Regions from separate parts of the Burkholderia sp. IDO3 genome, predicted to be linked through region 2. Evidence: riboswitches for the same ligand, from Rfam matches in the RefSeq annotation. Region 2 holds a riboswitch; the other holds the start of a gene.
What was found. Region 2 has a riboswitch for manganese ahead of DCN14_RS02130 (sodium:calcium antiporter). Riboswitches for the same ligand answer to the same signal wherever they lie in the genome.

Region 1: it holds a riboswitch for manganese, as region 2 does, so the genes downstream of both, DCN14_RS19440 (TMEM165/GDT1 family protein) here and DCN14_RS02130 (sodium:calcium antiporter) in region 2, are expected to answer to the same signal.

Annotation. Positions count from the first base shown of each region.
Region 1 is NZ_CP028963.1:1,056,190-1,065,852, reverse strand. Features, by position in the region: gene DCN14_RS19485 (type 1 glutamine amidotransferase) at 1-305, opposite strand, end outside; gene DCN14_RS19480 (GntR family transcriptional regulator) at 585-1,265, shown strand; gene DCN14_RS19475 (amidase) at 1,273-2,649, shown strand; gene DCN14_RS19470 (disulfide bond formation protein B) at 2,799-3,311, shown strand; gene xdhC (xanthine dehydrogenase accessory protein XdhC) at 3,923-4,927, shown strand; gene DCN14_RS19460 (adenosine deaminase) at 4,946-5,971, shown strand; gene DCN14_RS19455 (hypothetical protein) at 6,000-6,389, shown strand; gene guaD (guanine deaminase) at 6,406-7,722, shown strand; yybP-ykoY riboswitch at 7,822-7,959, shown strand; gene DCN14_RS19440 (TMEM165/GDT1 family protein) at 8,038-8,610, shown strand; gene DCN14_RS19435 (DUF4136 domain-containing protein) at 8,664-9,368, opposite strand; gene pepN (aminopeptidase N) at 9,555-9,663, shown strand, end outside.
Region 2 is NZ_CP028962.1:424,556-434,218, reverse strand. Features, by position in the region: gene DCN14_RS02140 (ExeM/NucH family extracellular endonuclease) at 1-939, opposite strand, end outside; yybP-ykoY riboswitch at 1,224-1,399, shown strand; gene DCN14_RS02130 (sodium:calcium antiporter) at 1,473-2,483, shown strand; gene gstA (glutathione transferase GstA) at 2,517-3,155, opposite strand; gene DCN14_RS02120 (helix-turn-helix domain-containing protein) at 3,291-3,668, shown strand; gene DCN14_RS02115 (hypothetical protein) at 3,691-4,059, shown strand; gene DCN14_RS02110 (hypothetical protein) at 4,095-4,952, shown strand; gene DCN14_RS02105 (hypothetical protein) at 5,007-5,594, shown strand; gene DCN14_RS02100 (MFS transporter) at 5,794-7,179, shown strand; gene DCN14_RS02095 (C45 family peptidase) at 7,234-8,310, opposite strand; gene DCN14_RS02090 (DUF3138 family protein) at 8,408-9,663, opposite strand, start outside.

The sequences.
Region 1 (9,663 bases), on a different replicon from region 2:
GCATTCTGCGCACTCGCAGGCGGCGGCCGCGGCGTGTCGAAATCGGGCGGCGCGCCGAAGCCGGGCGGCGGTGCGCCGGGTTTCGGCGGCGCCGCATTGCCTTCAGCGGCGGCGCCCGTCGCACCGGGCGCACCCGGCTCCGACGCCGCCGTGACCGGCGATGCGCCGTCCTCGGCGACGTTCTGCGCGGCAGCAACCTGCGCGGCGGGCACGGCGGGCGTTTTCGCCGGATCGGAACGTGGGGAATCGGAAGAAGCGGAAGAGGTGCCGGGCAGACCGGCCGGGGGAGGCGTGTTTTCGCTCATGACGATGGTCTGGTACGTCGCTCGCGCGTATTGGATTGACGAGGATTCATTATGCTTCAGTGCACGATCGCGCGGCAAACCTGCAACATCCTGTCGATATTGTTGCAAGTCGTCGCATGCGGCGGCACAACCGTCCCGGCCCTTATTGGGCGGCGGCCTGATCCTTCCCGGGCACGCACTAGACACCAGTGATATATCACAATAATATTCACGAATCGTCCACGCTCCCGATTCCCGCGCCATGATCGCGCCCCGCCCGGCCGCCGCGCCGCCGTCCGCATGAACGCCCTGACCGACGCGCTCCGCGACCGCCCTGCCGCCTCGGCGGTCAGCCTCGCCGATCGCGCCTACGCGCTGATTCAGCGCGACATCATCACGATGCGGCTGAAGCCGGGCGCCGCGCTCAACGAAGCCGACCTCGTCGCGCGCACCGGCATCGGACGCACGCCCGTGCACCAGGCCGTCCACCGGCTGGTGCTCGAAGGGCTGCTGTCCGTGATGCCGCGCAAGGGACTGATGGTCCAGCCGCTGTCGCTCGACGACATCGTGTCGGTGATCGACGTGCGGCGCATCAACGAAGCGCACTGCGTCGAACTCGCGGCGCGCCACGCGACGCCCGACGATCTCGCCCGCATGGCCGCGCTGCTCGACGACGGGCAGGCATGCGTCGACACGCACGACGTCGAAGGCATGATGGAGCTCGACCGCGCGTTTCATCAGGCGATCGCCGCGGCGGCCCGCAACACGGTCCTCGCGGAAGTCCTGCGCGCGCTGCACGAACGCTCGCTGCGCTTCTGGTTCGTCACGCTGTCCGAGCCGCATCACTTATCCGATGTCCAGCGCGAACACCGGGAACTGTTCGAGCGGCTGTCCGCGCGCGACGCCGCCGGCGCACGCTCGGCCGTCGAACGTCATATCGATTCGTTTCGCGCCGCCCTTGTCCAACATCTTCGCCCCTGAGCCGCTCATGACCACTTTCACGCCCTTCCCCCCGCTCGCCCAGCTCGCCGCCGACCTCGCCGCCGGCCGGACCACGAGCCGCGCGCTCGTCGACGTTGCCCTCGACCGGATCGCCGCCCCGTCCGGCCAGGGCGCCGCCGTCTTCACCGAAGTCGACGCCGACAACGCACGCGCGGCCGCCGATGCGCACGATCGCCTGCGCGCCGCCGGCACCGTGCTGTCGCCGCTCGCGGGCATCCCCGTGTCGGTCAAGGACCTGTTCGACGTCGCGGGCCAGGTGACCCGGGCCGGTTCGCGCGTGCTCGACGGTGCGCCGCCCGCGAAGGCCGATGCGGTCGCCGTCGCGCGGCTCAAGCGCGCGGGCGCGGTGCTGGTCGGCCGCACCAACATGAGCGAATTCGCGTTCTCGGGGCTCGGGCTGAATCCGCACTTCGGCACCCCGCGCTCGCCGTACCATCGCGACGTGCCGGGCGATGCGCGCATTTCGGGCGGCTCGTCGTCCGGCGCGGCCGCGTCCGTCGCGGACGGGATGGCCGCCGTCGCGCTCGGCACCGACACGGGCGGCTCGATCCGCATTCCGGCCGCGCTGTGCGGGCTCACCGGCTTCAAGCCGACCGCGAGCCGGATTCCGACGCAAGGCGGCGTGCCGCTGTCGACCACGCTCGACTCGTTCGGCCCGATCGGCCTGACCGTTGCATGCTGCGCGCTCGTCGACCGGATGCTCGCCGGCCTCGAACCGCACGTGCCGGCCGCGCGGCCGCTGGAAGGCGTCCGCCTCGGCGTGCTGACGAACTATGTGACGGACGGCGTCGATGCCGACGTCGCCGCCGCGCTCGACGCGTCGCTCAAGCACCTCGAAGCCGCCGGCGCGATCGTCACGGAAGTCCGTTTTTCAGCGCTCGACCGCTTGCCGGAAATCAACCGCTTCGGCTTCTCGCCGATCGAGGCATACGCGTGGCATCGCCCGCTGCTCGCGCAGCATCGCGACCAATACGACCCGCGCGTGCTGTCGCGCATCCTGAAGGGCGAACCCGCGAGCGCGGCCGACTATCTCGACCTGCTCGCCGCGCGCGCGGCCATGCTCGACGAAGCGGCGCACACGGTCTGGGCGCGTTTCGACGCGCTCGTCGCGCCGACGGTGCCGGTCGTGCCGCCGCGCATCGCCGAACTCGAAGCCGACGACGCCGAATTCACGCGCACCAACGCGCTGATCCTGCGCAACCCGAGCGCATTCAACTTCCTCGACGCGTGCGCGCTGTCGCTGCCGTGCCATCCGCGCGATACGGCGCCGGTCGGCCTGATGCTCGCCGCCGCGCCGCATCGCGACGACGCGCTGCTCGCGATCGGCCAGTCGGTCGAAGCCGTGCTGAACACGATCCGGTAACCTCGCAAGCGAAATGACGGCGGCCCGGGCGGCGCATGCAACACGTGCGGCGGGTTGCCGCATGTACGCCGTCGGTTTCGTGCCGGATCGTTCGCGCTAAAATCGCGCGATTGATCATCGGACCGACCAACGACAGGAATCCCGCCGACATGAACGACTACACGCTCGCCCTCCGCCGTGAACGCCGCTTGCTAATGCTGCTCGGATGGGTGTGCATCGCCCTGCTGGCCGGTGCGCTGTACCTGCAATACGTGAAGAACGAAGACCCGTGCCCGCTGTGCATCATCCAGCGCTACTTCTTCGCGGCGATCGGGATCTTCGCGTTCCTCGCCGCCGGGATGCGCAACTGGCGCGGCATCTGGGTGCTCGAGCTGCTGATCGCGATCGCCGCGGCCGCCGGCGTCGGCACGGCCGCACGGCATCTGTCGATCCAGATGAATCCCGGCTTCAGCTGCGGCTTCGACACGCTGCAGCCGATCGTCGACAGCCTGCCGCCCGCACATTGGTTCCCCGGCATGTTCAAGGTCGCCGGCCTGTGCGAGACGGTCTACCCGCCGATTTTCGGCATCCTGCTGCCCGGCTGGGCGCTGATCGGCTTCGCGGTGATCCTGATCGCCGTCGTGTCGAGCCTCTGGCGCCATCGCCGCAAGCTCGCAGGCTAAGCGCCCGCAGCGCGCGGCCCGTCCTGCCGGTCGGCGCCGCGCAGCCGGCTTCCGCTCGCCCGGCCGTGCCGGCAGCCTCCCGAGCGGTGCGCATTCCGCGCGCCGCGCGTAAACACCTACCCTCGCCGCCGCCCGGATGTCCGGGCGAACGCGCATCGAACGACATCGCGCTCGCGCCCCGCCACACGTACGTTTGCGCCCGATGCACGCGCATCGGCGCCCCGATCCCGCGCGGCGGGCCTATGATCGACATGATCGCCGTCTGATAGCCCGGATCACCGTCCGGCGATGTTCCCGTCGCTTTGCGGTGCTATCTTCGTGGCTGGATGGCGATCTACGTGCGCGAGGCCAGGCGGTCTCACCACCTGCGTAACGCGCGCCCGATCCGCAATGTCGACTGGATTCATCATGACAACGCAAACCATCCGCATCCGTCACCTTCATGGCGTCCGCACGTCCCGCGGCGTCGTTCGCGCGCGCCCTCGGCGCATTGTCGCCGCCCCGCATCAGCCGTGCGGCCGGCCCGCCCCGCTCCCGTCCGTCCTCGTTGCCGCCACGTCCGCCAGCCCGCGCCGCGTGTCGTGCCGCGTCGTCCCGAACGGAGCGTGCTGATGGAAGCGTGGCTCGGCGATCTGCAGCAACTGCTCGCGCACGGGGAAGCGGCCGTGCTCGTGACGGTCGCGCACACCGACGGCTCCGCGCCGCGCGAGGCCGGCACCAAGATGCTCATCACGCGCGACACGGCCCGCCATACGATCGGCGGCGGTCATCTGGAATGGAAAGCGATCGAGATCGCGCGGCATCTGCTGAAGGACGGCGCACACGTCCCCCACGCACGCCGGCTCGAACGGCTCGCGCTCGGCCCGAGCCTCGGCCAGTGCTGCGGCGGCGCGGTCGTGCTCGCGTTCGAGCGGCTCGACGTCGGCGATCTCGGCTGGATCATGTCGCTCGCGAAGCGTGTCGCGGCGGGCGTCGCGACCGTGCGTAGCGTATCATTCGGCCCCTCGCCGGGCGCGCCGCTGCTGAGCGAACCCGAATCGCAGGCGGCGCGTGCCGACTGCCTGCTGTGGGAAACCGGCGGCGTGTCGCTGATGACCGAAACGATCGCGCCGTATGCATTCCCCGTCGTGCTGTTCGGCGCCGGGCACATCGGCACCGCGCTCGTGAAGGTGCTGGCGACGCTGCCGTGCCACGTGCGCTGGATCGACGGGCCCGATGCGGTGTTCCCGCCGGCCGACGCACTCGCCGGCATCGGCAATCTCGCGATCGACGCGCTCGCCGCCCCGGCCGATGCCGTCGACGCGGCGCCGCCGCACGCGTACTTCGTCGTGATGACGCACGACCACGCACTCGATTTCGTGCTGGCCGAGCGCATCCTGCGACGCGGCGACTATGCGTACTTCGGGATGACCGGCTCGCACACCAAGCGCGTGCAGTTCGATCACCGTCTCGCCGCGATCGGCATCGATCCCGCCCAGGTCGCGCGGATGCGCTGCCCGATCGGCGTCGAAGGCATCATCGACAAGGCGCCCGAAGTGATCGCGATCTCGGTGGCCGCGCAATTGCTGCAGGCCGTCGAGGCGAATGCGCCCGCGCAGGCTTCCCCTACATTCTGACCGACCAAGAACCACGCCATGACCCCGACATTCCAGGACAAGATTGCCCGCGCACCGAAGGCGGAGCTGCACATCCATATCGAAGGCTCGCTCGAGCCCGAACTGATTTTCGCGCTCGCGCAGCGCAACGGCGTGAAGCTCGCATACGACTCGATCGACGCGCTGCGCGCCGCGTACGCGTTCACCGATCTGCAGTCGTTCCTCGACATCTACTACGCCGGCGCGAGCGTGCTGCTGACCGAGCAGGATTTCTACGACATGACGGCCGCGTACTGCGAGCGCGCGCTCGCCGACAACGTCGTCCACACCGAATTGTTCTTCGATCCGCAGACGCACACCGAACGCGGCGTGCCGATCGACACGGTCGTCGCGGGCATCGACCGCGCGCTCGCCGATGCCGAGCAGCGCGGGCTGTCGAGCAAGCTGATCCTGTGTTTCCTGCGCCACCTGTCCGAAGACGACGCGCTCGCGACGTTCGAATCCGCGTTGCCGCTGTTCGAGCGCTATCGCCATCGCCTGATCGGCGTCGGCCTCGACTCGTCCGAACTCGGCCATCCGCCGACGAAGTTCGCGCGCGTGTTCGAGGAGGCGCGCGCGCTCGGATTGAAGCTCGTCGCGCATGCGGGCGAGGAAGGCCCGCCCGCCTACATCTACGAAGCGCTCGACGTGCTGAAGGTCGACCGGATCGACCACGGCGTGCGCAGCATCGAGGACGCGGCACTCGTCGAACGCCTCGCGCGCACCCGCACGGCGCTCACCGTGTGTCCGCTGTCGAACCTGAAGCTGTGCGTGTTCGACGACATGGCGAAGCACACGCTGAAGGCGCTGCTCGATCGCGGCGTCGCGGTGACGATCAACTCCGACGATCCGGCCTATTTCGGCGGCTACGTCAACGACAACTACTTCGCCACCGTCGACGGGCTGCAACTGACGGACGCCGAAGTGCACGCGGTGATCCGCAACGGTTTCGAGGCGTCGTTCGTCGACGCCGCGCAGCGCGATGCGCTGATCGCGCGTCTCGATACGTACTGGCAGGCCGCATAACGCGCCGGCATCGAGGTTCACCAGACAGATGAAACACCGCAACGACATCCGCTTCGCGACGGCCGGCCCGGCACTGCGCCGCGCCCCCCGTGCACCGTGCGTGCATGCGGGCATGGCATCCGTCGCAAGCATGACGACGAGGCTGTCCGCCGTCGCTCGCGGACGCCTGTCGTTGCGGCTCGTCGTGCCGTTCGTCGCCGTGCCGGTCGCGATGGCCACTGCAATCGCGGCGCTGCCGGTCGGCAATCATGTGCCGGCTGCCCTGGCCGCTGCGCTCGTGTGTGCCATCGCAGCCCGCAGCGCGCCAGGCTTCGCACCCGTGCCGCCCGCGCATCGCCGCCGCGTGCGGGCGCCGGGCGCGCCGTCCCCCTGTCGCGCGCCCGGCGCCGACCGTTTTCTTCTGTTCGCCTTACCTTGATGCAGGACCATTCGTCATGACGCAAACCGCTTTCCGTTCCCAGCTGCTGACCTTCAACGGCGACCCGGCGCAGTCGAGCCAGGCCGCGAACTACGAGACCGACGGCCTCCTGATCGTCGACGACGGCAAGGTCGTCGCGGCCGGCCCCTATGCGAAGCTCGCCGCGACGCTCGCGCGCGACGCGGTCGTCCACGACCTGCGCGACAAGCTGATCGTGCCCGGCTTCATCGACACGCACATCCACTATCCGCAGACGGACATGATCGCGTCGCCGGCACCCGGCCTGCTGCCGTGGCTCGACAAGTACACGTTCCCGACCGAGCGCCAGTTCGGCGATCCCGAGCATGCACGCGAAGTCGCCGATTTCTTCGTCGACGAACTGCTCGCGTGCGGCACGACGAGCGCGCTCGTCTACTGCACCGTGCACAAGCAGTCGGCCGACGCGCTGTTCGCGGCGAGCGACGCGCGCGACCTGCGGATGATCGCGGGCAAGGTGCTGATGGACCGCAACTGCCCCGAATTCCTGCGCGACACCGCGCAGTCGGGCTATGACGACAGCGCCGAGCTGATCGACCGCTGGCACGGCCACGGCCGCCAGATGTACGCGCTCACGCCGCGCTTCGCGCCGACTTCCACCGAAGCGCAGCTCGAGGCATGCAGCGAACTCGCGCGCCGCCACCCGGACGTGTTCGTGCAGAGTCACGTCGCGGAAAACGTCGATGAAGTGAAATGGGTCGCCGAGCTGTTCCCCGGCCACCGCAGCTATCTCGACATCTACGATCGCTACGGGCTGCTGCGTCCGCGCGCGGTGTACGGCCACTGCATTCACCTCGACGACGAAGACCGCCGCCGGATGGCCGAAACGCGTACCGTCGTCGCACACTGCCCGACGTCGAACTTCTTCCTCGGCAGCGGCCTGTTCGACTTCGACAAGGCCGGCGAATACGACGTGCCGGTCACGCTCGCGACCGACGTCGGCGGCGGCACGTCGTTCTCGATGCTGCAGACGATGAACGAGGCGCACAAGGTCGCGCGGCTGTCGGGCCACCACCTGAGCGCGACGCGCATGTTCTGGCTCGCGACGGCCGGCGCCGCGCAGGCGCTCGACCTCGCCGATACCGTCGGCACGCTCGCGCCGCGCACGGAAGCCGACTTCGTCGTGCTCGACCCGCAGGCGACGCCGCTGCTCGCGCGCCGCACCAAGCGCGCGGATTCGCTCGAGGAACTGCTGTTCGCGTTCGCACTGCTGGGCGACGACCGCGCCGTGTACCGCACGTACGCGGCCGGCCGGCTCGTGCACGAGCGCGGCGCGGCACGCGGCGCCTCCGCGTAACGTCCGTTTGCCCCGCCCGGCTCCGGCGTACGCTGTCGCGCATGCCGGAGCCGCCGGATTCGCACGATGCGCCGCACACGGCGCGCGCCGTGCTAGAATTCGCCGCTCATTGGGGAGTAGCCGCTCCGCTCGATGTCCCGCGCCCCCGGCGCGCATCGTGACGGAGGCGTCCGTCAACAGACTTGGCCGTTCGGCCATGGCGGACGCAGCCACCGAGGCCTGGCGAGACCGATGGTTCACTGCGCGCCGCTTCAGGGCCCGGCGCGCGGCGGATCGTCGCTCGCACGCACAACACCGGCCCGCGGAACCCCATACGTGTCCCAAGCCTTCCTGATCTCCACCGGCGCCGTCGCCCTCGCTGAAATCGGCGACAAGACCCAACTGCTGTCCCTCGTGCTGGCCGCGCGCTATCGCAAGCCCATGCCGATCATTCTCGGCGTGCTCGTCGCGACGCTCGTCAACCACGGTTTCGCCGGTGCGCTCGGCGAATGGCTCGGCGTGCTCGTCACGCCGTCGATCATGCGCTGGGCACTCGCGTTCTCGTTCATCGCGATGGGGTTGTGGATCCTCGTGCCCGACAAGCTCGATGCCGACGAAGCCAATGCGACGCGCTCGCGGCTCGGCGTGTTCGGCGCGACGCTCGTGGCGTTCTTCCTCGCGGAAATGGGCGACAAGACGCAGATCGCGACCGTCGCGCTGGCCGCGCGCTTCCAGGATTACATCGGCGTCGTGGCCGGCACGACTTTCGGGATGATGCTCGCGAACGTGCCCGCGATCCTGCTGGGCGACCGTTTCGCGCACCGCCTGCCGACGAAGCTCGTGCACGGCATCGCGGCCGTGCTGTTCGTCGTGCTCGGCGCACTGGCGTTGTTCGGCGTCGGGATCTGACGCACGCGGGCGCGGCGCGGCCGGGCGGCCGCGCCGAATATCGATGTCGCGCGTTACTTCGCGACCGCCGCGCCCGATGCCGGCACGGCCGGCACCGCACGCTCGTTCGCGGCCGGCGGCGCCGCCGGCCCGCCGTGCTTGTCGACCGGCAGCCGCACCGTGCGGATCGCGCCGTTCGCCAGCGGGAAATCGGCAAGCGCACTGCGCACGAGGAACGGCATCGCATACATCAGCGCGCCGTTGTCGCCGGTGGTGCGCGCGGTCACGTTATAGACCTCCTTGCCGGTCGCGCGCTCGGTGATCCGGATGCCGAGCGTGTAGTCGAAGACCTGGTACGTCTGCGCGACGTAGCCGGCCGGCATCGGCCCCCAGGGCCCCCACGGGCCCCACGGCCCGCCTCGCCAGTACGGCCCCGGCCCCATGAACCACGGATCGTAGTAAACCGGCTGCGGCACCGTCACGAGATCGCTGCCGACCCCATACGCGAGCCCGACCAGATAGCGCGCCTGCGCCGTCGGCACCTGCCGGAACGCATACGCGGACAACTCGTTCGCGACGATCGGCTCGTAGGTCGACTGCTCGATGCTGTGCTTCTGCGCATCGGTGCGCGTGAAGGCATAAGTGCGTGTCGCGTCGCTGCCGCTCCAGTCGGAGAAGGCCGTGACCTGCGTTGTCACGTAGCTCGTGCAGCCCGTCAGCAGCGCCACGCACAGCACCGCCGCCCAGCCCGCACCGCGTTGAATCCATTCGCGTTTCATGTCGATCCTCGTCGATCCGTCACCCGTTCGTCGCACCGCGCGAAGCGCACGGGATGCCGATAATACGCGGACAGCCGGAACCGGTAAAAAGTTCGCCCGGCACGCGGCCGCAAGCCTTTGTACAATGGGCCGATTCGCCCGGCCCGCGTGGCGGGCCCGATCCCCACTCCACCGATCTCGACGACCATGTCCGACAACGCCTCCTCCACCGTGATCCGCCGCGCCGACTACACGCCGCCGGCGTTCCTCATCGATTCCGTCGCACTCGAATTCGATCTCGCACCGGCCCGTACGA
Region 2 (9,663 bases):
GAAGCCGCCGCCGAGGCCGTTACCGTTGAAGTAGTTCAGCACGTTGAACGACGCGACGCGCAGGTTCGATTTCGGATCGCGCGCGGGCGCGTTGGTGCGCGGGTTCTCGCGCTTGTCGAACGCCGGCACGGCCGCGCCGGGCAGCGGCTGCACGCGCCACGCGCCGTAGCGCACCTCGAGCACGCCTTCGACGTTGCGCACGGTGTAGCCCGAGCGCAGCGTGTTCGCGGCGGACAGCTCCGGCGCCGGATACGGCACGGTTGCCGGGTTCTGCTTGTTCGAGCCGTCGTCGAGGATCAGCTGGTTGCGCGCGTTCGCATCGATCTGCGTCTGCGCCTGCGACGGCAGCACCACGCTCGTCGGCGTGCGCAGACGGCCATTGCTCAGCATCACGCTGCCGTAGCGGCCGAGCTCGTAGTTGTCGGTGACGGTCAGCGTCTGCGGCAGGCGCACGCGCATCCCTTCATAGGCGGCGAACGCGTTCACGTTGTCGACCGGCAGCGCGAGCGTCGCGGGCGTGACCGTCTGGCCGTTCGCGCACACCGCGATCGCGCCGGCCAGCGTGAGCTGCGTCTGCCCGTACTTTTCCTCGACCTTGCCCGTCACGTGCACGAGATCGCCGGCCTTCGCGCGCGCTTTCGGCGCATAGACGAACAGCCCCTCCGATACGCCCGGCTGGTTGCGGCGCTGCGCGTCCGCCTGCTGGACGAAGAAGCCGCCGAAGCCGTCCGTGCCGCCGAAATCGGCGGTGACGACAGCTTCGATCGACGCGTTCTGGCCGGCGAGCGGCGACGGTGCGCCCGGCCCCTGGATGTCGGCGATCGGCGTCGTGCTGCCGCCGCAGTTCGGGCTGACGGGCGCGGCCGTGGCCGCGAATGCCGGTGCGGCGAGCGTGGGTAGCAGCAATAGCGGGGCAAACAGGCGGATTGTGGCGCGCATGACGGGAAATCCCGGTTGTGAGGGTGGCGAAAGCTTAGCGGCGCTTAATGACAGTTTCCGGTAATGAACGGACAGTCGGATGTAATTTGCACCGTGCTTGCCGGACGCCGGCGTACCCGCCGCGCCGGGCACGCCGCAGCGTGCCTGTGCGGGTCGCGGCCATCGTGCGGCACATTGCGGCGGCGCGACGCGCGAACGTGGATGCGCATCGCGGCGTCGGCCGCCGCGCCGGATTCGCGATCGCATTCGCATGCTTGCCGAAAGCATCCGGCTCGATTAGACTGCCCTTCGTCTTTGGGGAGTAGCCTGCTTTCCATCCCCGGAAAGCGAACGCGTCAACACACTCGGCCTGCGGCCGTGGCGCGTTCGGCCGAATCGGTCTGGCGAGACCATCGACGCATCGCGTCGTTCCAGGTCGGACGTCGGCAGATGCGTCATGGTTCGTCCACGTCCGACCACGGAGTCCCCATGTTCCTCCCGGCTTTCCCCTCACATATCGCCCCAGCCCGTGCGCTTGCCTGCGGAGGTGCCGCATGACGTTGATGCTCGTCGAACTGGCGTTCATGCTGATCGTCATCCTGGTCGCCGCCGAACTCTTCACGAATGCGCTCGAACATCTCGGCGAACGGCTGAAGATTTCCGAAGGCGTGACGGGGTCGCTGTTCGCGGCCGTCGGCACCGCGCTGCCCGAAACGATGGTGCCGCTGCTCGCGCTCGCGGGCGGCACGTCGAACGCGGCGGTGAACGAGGAAATCGGCGTCGGCGCGATTCTCGGCGCGCCGCTGATGCTCGCGACGCTGACGACCTTCCTGATGACGCTCGCCGTGATCCGCTCGCGCGGACTGACCGGCGCGATCGCGCCCGAACGGACCGGCTTCGTGCGCGACCTGAACTACTTCATCGCCGCGTTCGCGCTCGCCACCGTCGCGATGTTCGTCCCGCATCACGTGTGGGCGGTTCGCGCGCTGCTCGGCGCGATGCTGGTCGGCATCTACGTGCTGTACGTCGTGATGACGTTCCGCGCGTCGACGCAACTCGTCGATGCCGGGCACGGCACCGAAGCGCCGCACGCGATGTTCCTGTCGCGCGTCGGGCTGCCGACCAACCTGGCGACCATCGCGCTGCAGCTCGCGCTCGGCGTCGCGCTGCTCGTCGGCGGCGCGAAGGGCTTCATTCACGGCGTCGAAGGCGTGTCGCACCTGCTCGGCATCTCCGCGCTGCTGCTGTCGCTGATCATCGTGCCGATCGCAACCGAATTGCCGGAGAAGGTCAACAGCGTGCTGTGGATCCGCCGCGGCAAGGACACGCTCGCGTTCGGCAACATCACCGGCGCGATGGTGTTCCAGGGCACGCTGCTGCCGGCGATCGGCATCATGCTGACGCCGTGGGAGCCGCGCCCCGAAGTGCTGACCGGCGTGGTCATCACGCTCGCGGCGGCGGTCTGGCTGCGCGTCAATGCGCGTGCGCGCGGGCTCGCGATCGGGGCGTTGCTGGCGAACGGGGTTGCGTATGCCGGCTATCTGTTCGTGACGCTGACGCGCTGAATGCGCTGAATCCCGTCGAGCGTGTCCGGCGCATCAGGACGCGTTCGGTCGCGCGTCGGCCTGCAGCACATGCTGCACGGCCGGCCGCGCCCGCACCCGCTCGTACCATGCGCGCAGGTTCGCATGCCGGCTCAGGTCGATATCCGCGTTGTACACCGAGCGCATCCAGTCGGCCTTGCCCCAGCCCGTCAGCGCGAACAGATACGCATCGGCGATCGTGAACGTCTCGCCCGCGAGGTACAGGTTGCCGTCGAGTTGCCGGTCGATCCACACGAAGCGGCCGTCGAGCTTTTGCCGCGCCGGCTCGACGTACTGCCCTGCCTGCACCGCATACAGCAGCGGAATGAAGCCCTTGTGGATTTCGGTGCCGAGGAAGTTCAGCCATTCCATCAGCCGGTAGCGGGCGAGCGTGCCGTACGCGGGCGCGAGCCCCGCTTCCGGGCGCCGATCCGCGAGATACTGCGCGATCACCGGGCCTTCGCGCAGCATCGTGCCGTCGTCGAGTTCGAGCAGCGGCACGTAGCCGAGTGCGTTGACGTCGTAGTAGTCGCGGCCGTCGTCGATCCGATGCTTGCGCGCATCGACCGTGACGATCCGCGCGTCGAGATCCGCTTCGCGCAGCACGATGCGAATCGCCTGCGAACAGCTGCCGGGAGCGTGGTAGAGCTTCATGCGTTTCCTTCGTTGGAGGTTCGTATCTCGATTCGCCGCGACGCGGGCGCTAATATCTCGCATCGACGCAGCGATGAGAAGACGGCAGTCGTTTGTGCCGTAGCCACAAAAAAGTTACCGACCAGGGTCAGCAGCATGAAAACAAGTGCGACAGGATGTTCCGTGGAAGAAGCGATGCGCATGCTCGGCGGTCGCTGGCGGCTGCTGCTCGTGTCGTACCTGCTCGACGGGCCGAAGCGCTTCAGCGACCTGCGCCGCGACATGCCGGGCATCTCGCAGCGGATGCTGACACTCGATCTGCGCGCGCTCGAAGACGCCGGCTTCGTGCGGCGCACCGTGTATCCGGAAGTGCCGGTGCGCGTCGAGTACGATCTGACCGCGGACGGCGACCGGCTGCGGCCCGTCGTCGAAGTCATGCGCGAATTCGGGCTGTGGCTGAAGGCGCGCGATGCGCAATGCGATGCGCGCGCGACGCCCGACGCGATCGAAGCCGAAGCCGGCCTGCCCCGATAACCCCCATGCCTGGAGAACCATCATGGAACTACACGCCACCGTCGGCGCGGCCACGTCCGACATCGACGACGACGAAAGCTGCGCGAACATCTATTGCCACGACGCGCGGCAAGACTATTGCTTCTCGTTGCTGCGCTTTCCGGAGGAAGCATCGATCGAGGTGATGGTGCACGACCAGCTCACCGCGCACGTGAAGGATCTGGCGGTACGCCTGACGGGCGACACGATCGAAGTCGAGCTCGATGAGCGCACCGCCGCGCGGCTGGACGGCAATACGCATTACGTGATCCATCTCGCGCCCGGCGAGCACGACCCCGTCATGCTGCGCGCCGCGCTGAAGGAACTCTTCGACGGCAAGCGCGGCTATCGCGACGACAGCGCAAGCGCGTAAGCCCGCCATTCCCTCCACGCGCCGGCACGCCGCTCATGACACCCATCTTGCGAATCCAACCGCGTCTCCGCCATTGCGCGCTGCTGATCGCGTGCTGCGCGTCGATTGCCGCCGCGCATGCGGCCAAACCGCTGCTCACGTTCAAGGTCGACGACACCGTCACGGCCCGCGTCGAACGCGCGGACGGCACGCGCGTCACGATCCGCTTCCTGCCGGGCGGGAAAACGCAGACGCTCGACGTCGGCGTCACCGACGAGGAAGGTCATTACCGGCTCGCGTCGGACGACTACAACTTCGACGGCCACCGCGATCTCGCCGCGCACGCGCTGCTCGGGATGGTCAACGAGCGCTACGGCATCTTTCCGTACGACGCCGCACGCCAGCAGTTCGAGCCGCTGAAAATGCCGGCCGCCGACATGCCGCACGGCAACTGCGACGACCTGATCAACGTGCAGGCGAAACCGAAGGAACGCACGCTGTACAGCGCGTGCCGCGGCGGCCCGATCTGGTACACCGATGCGTACCGTTTCGACGGCAATGGCAGGATGTATCTCTATCAGGCAAGCGAAGCGATTCCCGACGATCTTCGCGACCTGCTCGACGGCGACTCGGGCCCGTCGTCGATGCTGCTGACCTACGACGAGCACGGCAAGCGCGTCTCGCGCCGCCCCGATGCGTACGGCGGCGGCAAGGTCACGTTCAAGGTGCGCCCGGCGCGCCTGCCGCTGCACGACGCGATGAACGATGCGCCGACGCGCCGCTACGTCGTCGCGGGCGATACGCTGGAACTGGTCGATGCGAGCGCCGATTTCCAGTGGCTGAAGGTGCTGTACCGCAATCCGCGCGGCGGCACGGCGCAGGGGTGGGTCGCGGCGAAGGAGGCAGCCCGCTAGCTTTACGGGCGGGTCCGGACGAGCGCCATCGCCGAAGGCATTCAGGAATTTTCCATGTGGGCTACATCTTCGCTGACGAAGTGGTGCGTCTGCGCCGCCACCATCGCCGTTGCCGCGAGCGCATTCGCCGACACCGACGCGCCTGCGTCGGTCCGGCTATCCAGCGGGCACGAACTGCAACAGGACGGAAAACGCCTGGTGGAGATCGATGCCGCACATCACCGCACGTCCACGGTGCGCTTGCCAACAGCCCTGCGTCGGGCCGTCGCGTCGGCGTCGAGCATCGGCTTCCCGTCGGCAAGCTCGAAAGTCATCGACGGCAAGGAGTTCGTCCTGGTCGTCGTCAATCAATCGTCGAGCGACAACCCGATGGGTTACTGCGGCGCCGGCGAGGAAGGCACGCTGTACGCGCTTCAGGTCAGCGGGAACGTCGCGACCTCGCGCTACGCGATGCCGGTGCAAAGCTGCCTGAACGACATATCGCTCGACACCGACGTGAACAACCGGTCGCCGTACGGCGCGATCGCGTGGCGCGACGATCCGCCGGGCTTCGGAATCGCGTGGACCTACATCGGCCATGCGGGCCCCGCGACGCGCGAATATCGCTATGACGGCGCCACGTTCGTCGAACGCGGCAAATAGCGCACGGCAGTCCGGACGGCAAAATCCCGCACGCTCACGCGGCTTTCCCATATATTGAGTGCAAAGCGTCCCATTAATAGGGATGCCTGTCCAAATGTTGACGCGCTTCGTTGCACGGCTCTAACGTTCGCCCCAATGCCATTGGATACGGCCGCCCCGCCACGCGGGTGCAGGCCGGCACAGAACACAGGAGACGACCGTGGCCCAATCCGCGTCACGCACCCACGCCAACCCGCCGGAGCAGCCGCGCACGCACGGCGGCGCCGCAGATTCCGCCGCCCGCACGACCGCTGCCGCCTTTACCGCGCCGCCGAGCCGCAAGCGCCTGCTGATCCTGATCCTGCTGTTCGTCACGGTCGTGATCAACTATCTCGACCGCAGCAACCTGTCGATCGCCGCGCCCGCGCTGTTCAAGGAACTGAACATCGATCCGGTTCGCGCGGGCCTCGTGTTCTCCGCGTTCGGCTGGACCTATGCATTGATGCAGATCCCCGGCGGCTGGCTCGTCGACAAGGTGTCGCCGCGCGTGCTGTATGCCGGCGCGCTCGCCCTGTGGTCGGCCGCGACGCTGCTGCTCGGCTTCGCCGGTTCGTTCGTCGGGCTGATCGTGTTGCGTCTCGCGGTGGGCGCGCTCGAAGCGCCGGCCTACCCGATCAACAACCGCGTGGTGACGACGTGGTTCCCGACCCGCGAGCGCGCCAGCGCGATCGGCGGCTATACGTCCGGGCAGTTCGTCGGCCTCGCGTTCCTCACGCCCGTGCTCGCGTGGCTGCAGGTGCATCTCGGCTGGCACATGGTGTTCGTCGCGACCGGCATCGTGGGCATCGCGTGGGCCGCGATCTGGTATGCGGTGTATCGCGAGCCACGTGCGTTCCCCGGCGTCAACGCCGCGGAGATCGCGCTGATCCGCGACGGTGGCGGCCTCGTCGATCTCGAGGACCGCATCGCCGCGCGCAGCGAACGCACGCCGTCGACGTGGCGCGACCTCGGCGTCGTGCTCGGCCGGCGCAAGCTGTGGGGCATCTATCTCGGGCAGTTCGCGCTGAACTCGACGCTGTGGTTCTTCCTCACGTGGTTCCCAACCTATCTCGTGAAGTATCGCGGAATGGACTTCATCAAGTCGGGCTTTCTCGCGTCGCTGCCGTTTCTCGCCGCGTTCGTCGGCGTGCTGTGCTCGGGCCTGCTGTCGGACTGGCTGATGCGCCGCGGCGCATCGCAGGGTTTCGCGCGCAAGCTGCCGATCATCTCGGGGCTGCTGATCTCGACCTGCATCATCGGTGCGAATTACGTGAGCTCGACCGGCTGGGTGATCGCGTTCATGACGATCGCGTTCTTCGGCAACGGCTTCGCGTCGATCACGTGGTCGCTCGTGTCGGGGCTCGCGCCCGCGCGGCTGCTCGGCCTCACGGGCGGCATGTTCAACCTGATCGGCAACCTGTCCGCGATCGCGACGCCGATCGTGATCGGGCTGCTCGTCGACGGCGCCGACTTCTCGCGCGCGATCACCTACATCGCCGCGATGGCGCTCGCCGGCAGCCTGTCGTACGGGCTGCTGGTCGGCAAGGTCGAGCGCATCGACGCCTGAGTGCAAACCGGTGCGGCACGCGCGTGCCACACCGTTCTCCCCTCCATCCGCGAATCAGAACCGCAGGAACCCGTCGCGCGCGAGGTCGTGCGGATTTCCCGCCGCGTAGTCGAGCGCGCATGCGTCGGTATCGATACCGACCGTCAGCAGCGTTTCCCAGCGCTCGGTGTCCGGCATCGACAGATCCGGATGGAAGCACACCACCGCCTGGTCGCCGGCCGCGCCGCACATCGCCGCCGCACGCTCGCGCACGTCGGCGCTCGTCATCCCCGTCACCACATCGTTCAGGTGCGCGAAACGCTCGCGCGTCGTCGAGCTGTCCGGCATGCATTCGCCGCCGCTCAACGCACGATCGAGGAAGTGGTTCGTATGCAGAAGCCAGCCGTCCGGACGCGGCACGACCACACCGACGCCCGACGGGCTCAGCTCGATGCTCGCCGCGCGCGGATGCCCATCTTGTCGCGTGAATACCGTCAGCACCGTCGACGCGCTCACGCGCGCGCTGCGCGCGAGGTCGATCGCGTCCTGCACCGTCGTCGCTTCTTCGAGCATGCGCCGCGCGATCGCGTGCACCGGCACGCCCGCACCGTCGTTGTCGCTCGCGTGGTGCAGGATGTTGAAGTGCAGCCCCAGCCCCGCGCTGTTCACGCCGAGCTTCGCGAGCATCCCGAATTCGGAGAACAGCTTCACGGTGGGGCCGTGCCGCGTGCCGAACTGCATCAGCAAACCTTGCGGCGCGAGGCTGTCGTGCCAGTCCCACGTCTGCAGCGTGCGCGGCGCGTCGGGGCCGGCCGGTGCGTAGACGGTCGTCGAGCATTCGCCTTCGGCCGATGCGGGCGCCGTGGCGAGAATCTCGGTGCGCGCGTTCAGGCACGCGAGCTGCCAGCGCGGCAGGTCGACGCCGTCCGCGATCGCATCGATCTCGTCGGCCAGCGCGGGGCACCATGCCCCGAGCGACGCGAGGCTCGCCTCGCCGATCTCCCGCGCGCGCTGCGGCGCGATGCCGAGCTTCGGAAAGAACGCGAGGTAGCGCGCGACCGTCTCGCGGATCTCCGCCGCGAACTGCTCGCCGATGCGGCGGCCGCGCGCGCGCGGATCGGTGAGGTCGGTCGCGAAAGTGTGCAGCTTCAAGATGAATTCTCCTGGGTTGAATGGGGTCCGGGCGCATCCGGCCCGGACCGGGTTGCCTCGCGCGGCGACGGCAGGCGCTGGCAGGCGACGGCCTCGATCAGAACGCGTAGATGAACTGCATCCCGGCCAGATCGTTGCTGCGCCCGTAGGTGCCGTTGCTCCTCAGGAACACCGGATGGTTCGCCGCGTCGTGTCGATACTCGACCTTCACGGTGATCTGCTGCGTCGGATAGAACAGCAGGTCGGCCGTGATCGCATAGCGCTGCGCGCCCTTGCACTCGGTGCCGTTCGCCGCCGAGCCCCGGAAGCACGACGGATCGATGCCGAAGCCACTCGACCCGTTCACCGACGGATTGCCGCCCGCGAGCCCGTACTGGATATTCGTGCCGCCGCCGCCGTTCGCCGTGTTGTTCAGGTAGTCGACGCGCAGCGTCGCGCCCATCCGGCCGACCCACGCCGACGTCCACTTCGTATGGCCGAGCAGCGACATCCCGTACCAGCGCGCGGTGCCGCCGTTCCACGCGCCCTTCTGCAATTCGCCGTAGTCGACCTGCGCGTTGATCTGCGTCTTGTCGTGCGTGTAGGTCATGTCGGCTTCCACGTACTTGTAGAGGCCCGTCGGCGACGATCCGTTGCACTGGTAGCCGTAGCCGCCCGCATCCGCGCACGGCGAGAACAGCGACTGCCGTCCGAGCATGCCGGAAATCCCGAAGTCGAATGCGGTCGACGTCGCGTTGTCGAAGCGCGCGGTGAGGGTCGGCGTCCAGTTGGTCTTGGTCGTGTTGTTCGCCGCGTTCGCGATCGCGCCGGCCGTGCGCAGCACCTCGTTGCCGACGATCACCTGCCAGAAGCGCGTCATCGCGTCGTTCGAGCCCTTCAGCCCGATGCCGACCAGGTTGCCCGGTTCGCTGAAGTCGTACAGCAAACCATGCGTGAGCGTGAGCATCTGGTTCGACGGCTGCACCTCGTAGCCGGCGAGGCTCGTCATCATCCCGGCCTCGAAGGTCTTCGTCGTGCCGAGCGGCACGTTGACCTGCGCCTGCGTGACGATGTTGTTGCCGATGCCGCCGTGCGCGTTGCTGAACACGTTGCCGAAGCCGCGGTTCGGCTGGATCACGATCTCGGCCGACGGCGCCATCGGGCCGACGCCGAAGGTCTTCTTGATGTCGAGGTAGACGTCGCCGATCGTGCTGTTGAAGTAGTCGTACGCGCCCGGATCGTGGTTCAGGAACTGGAACCCGGACGTGCGTTGCGCGCGGTTGAACAGGTACACCGGATCGATGTAGCCGGTGATGCTCAGGCCCGCAAGCGGGCCGGTCGTCGCGGCTTCCTGCAGCGAGTCGACCTTCAGCG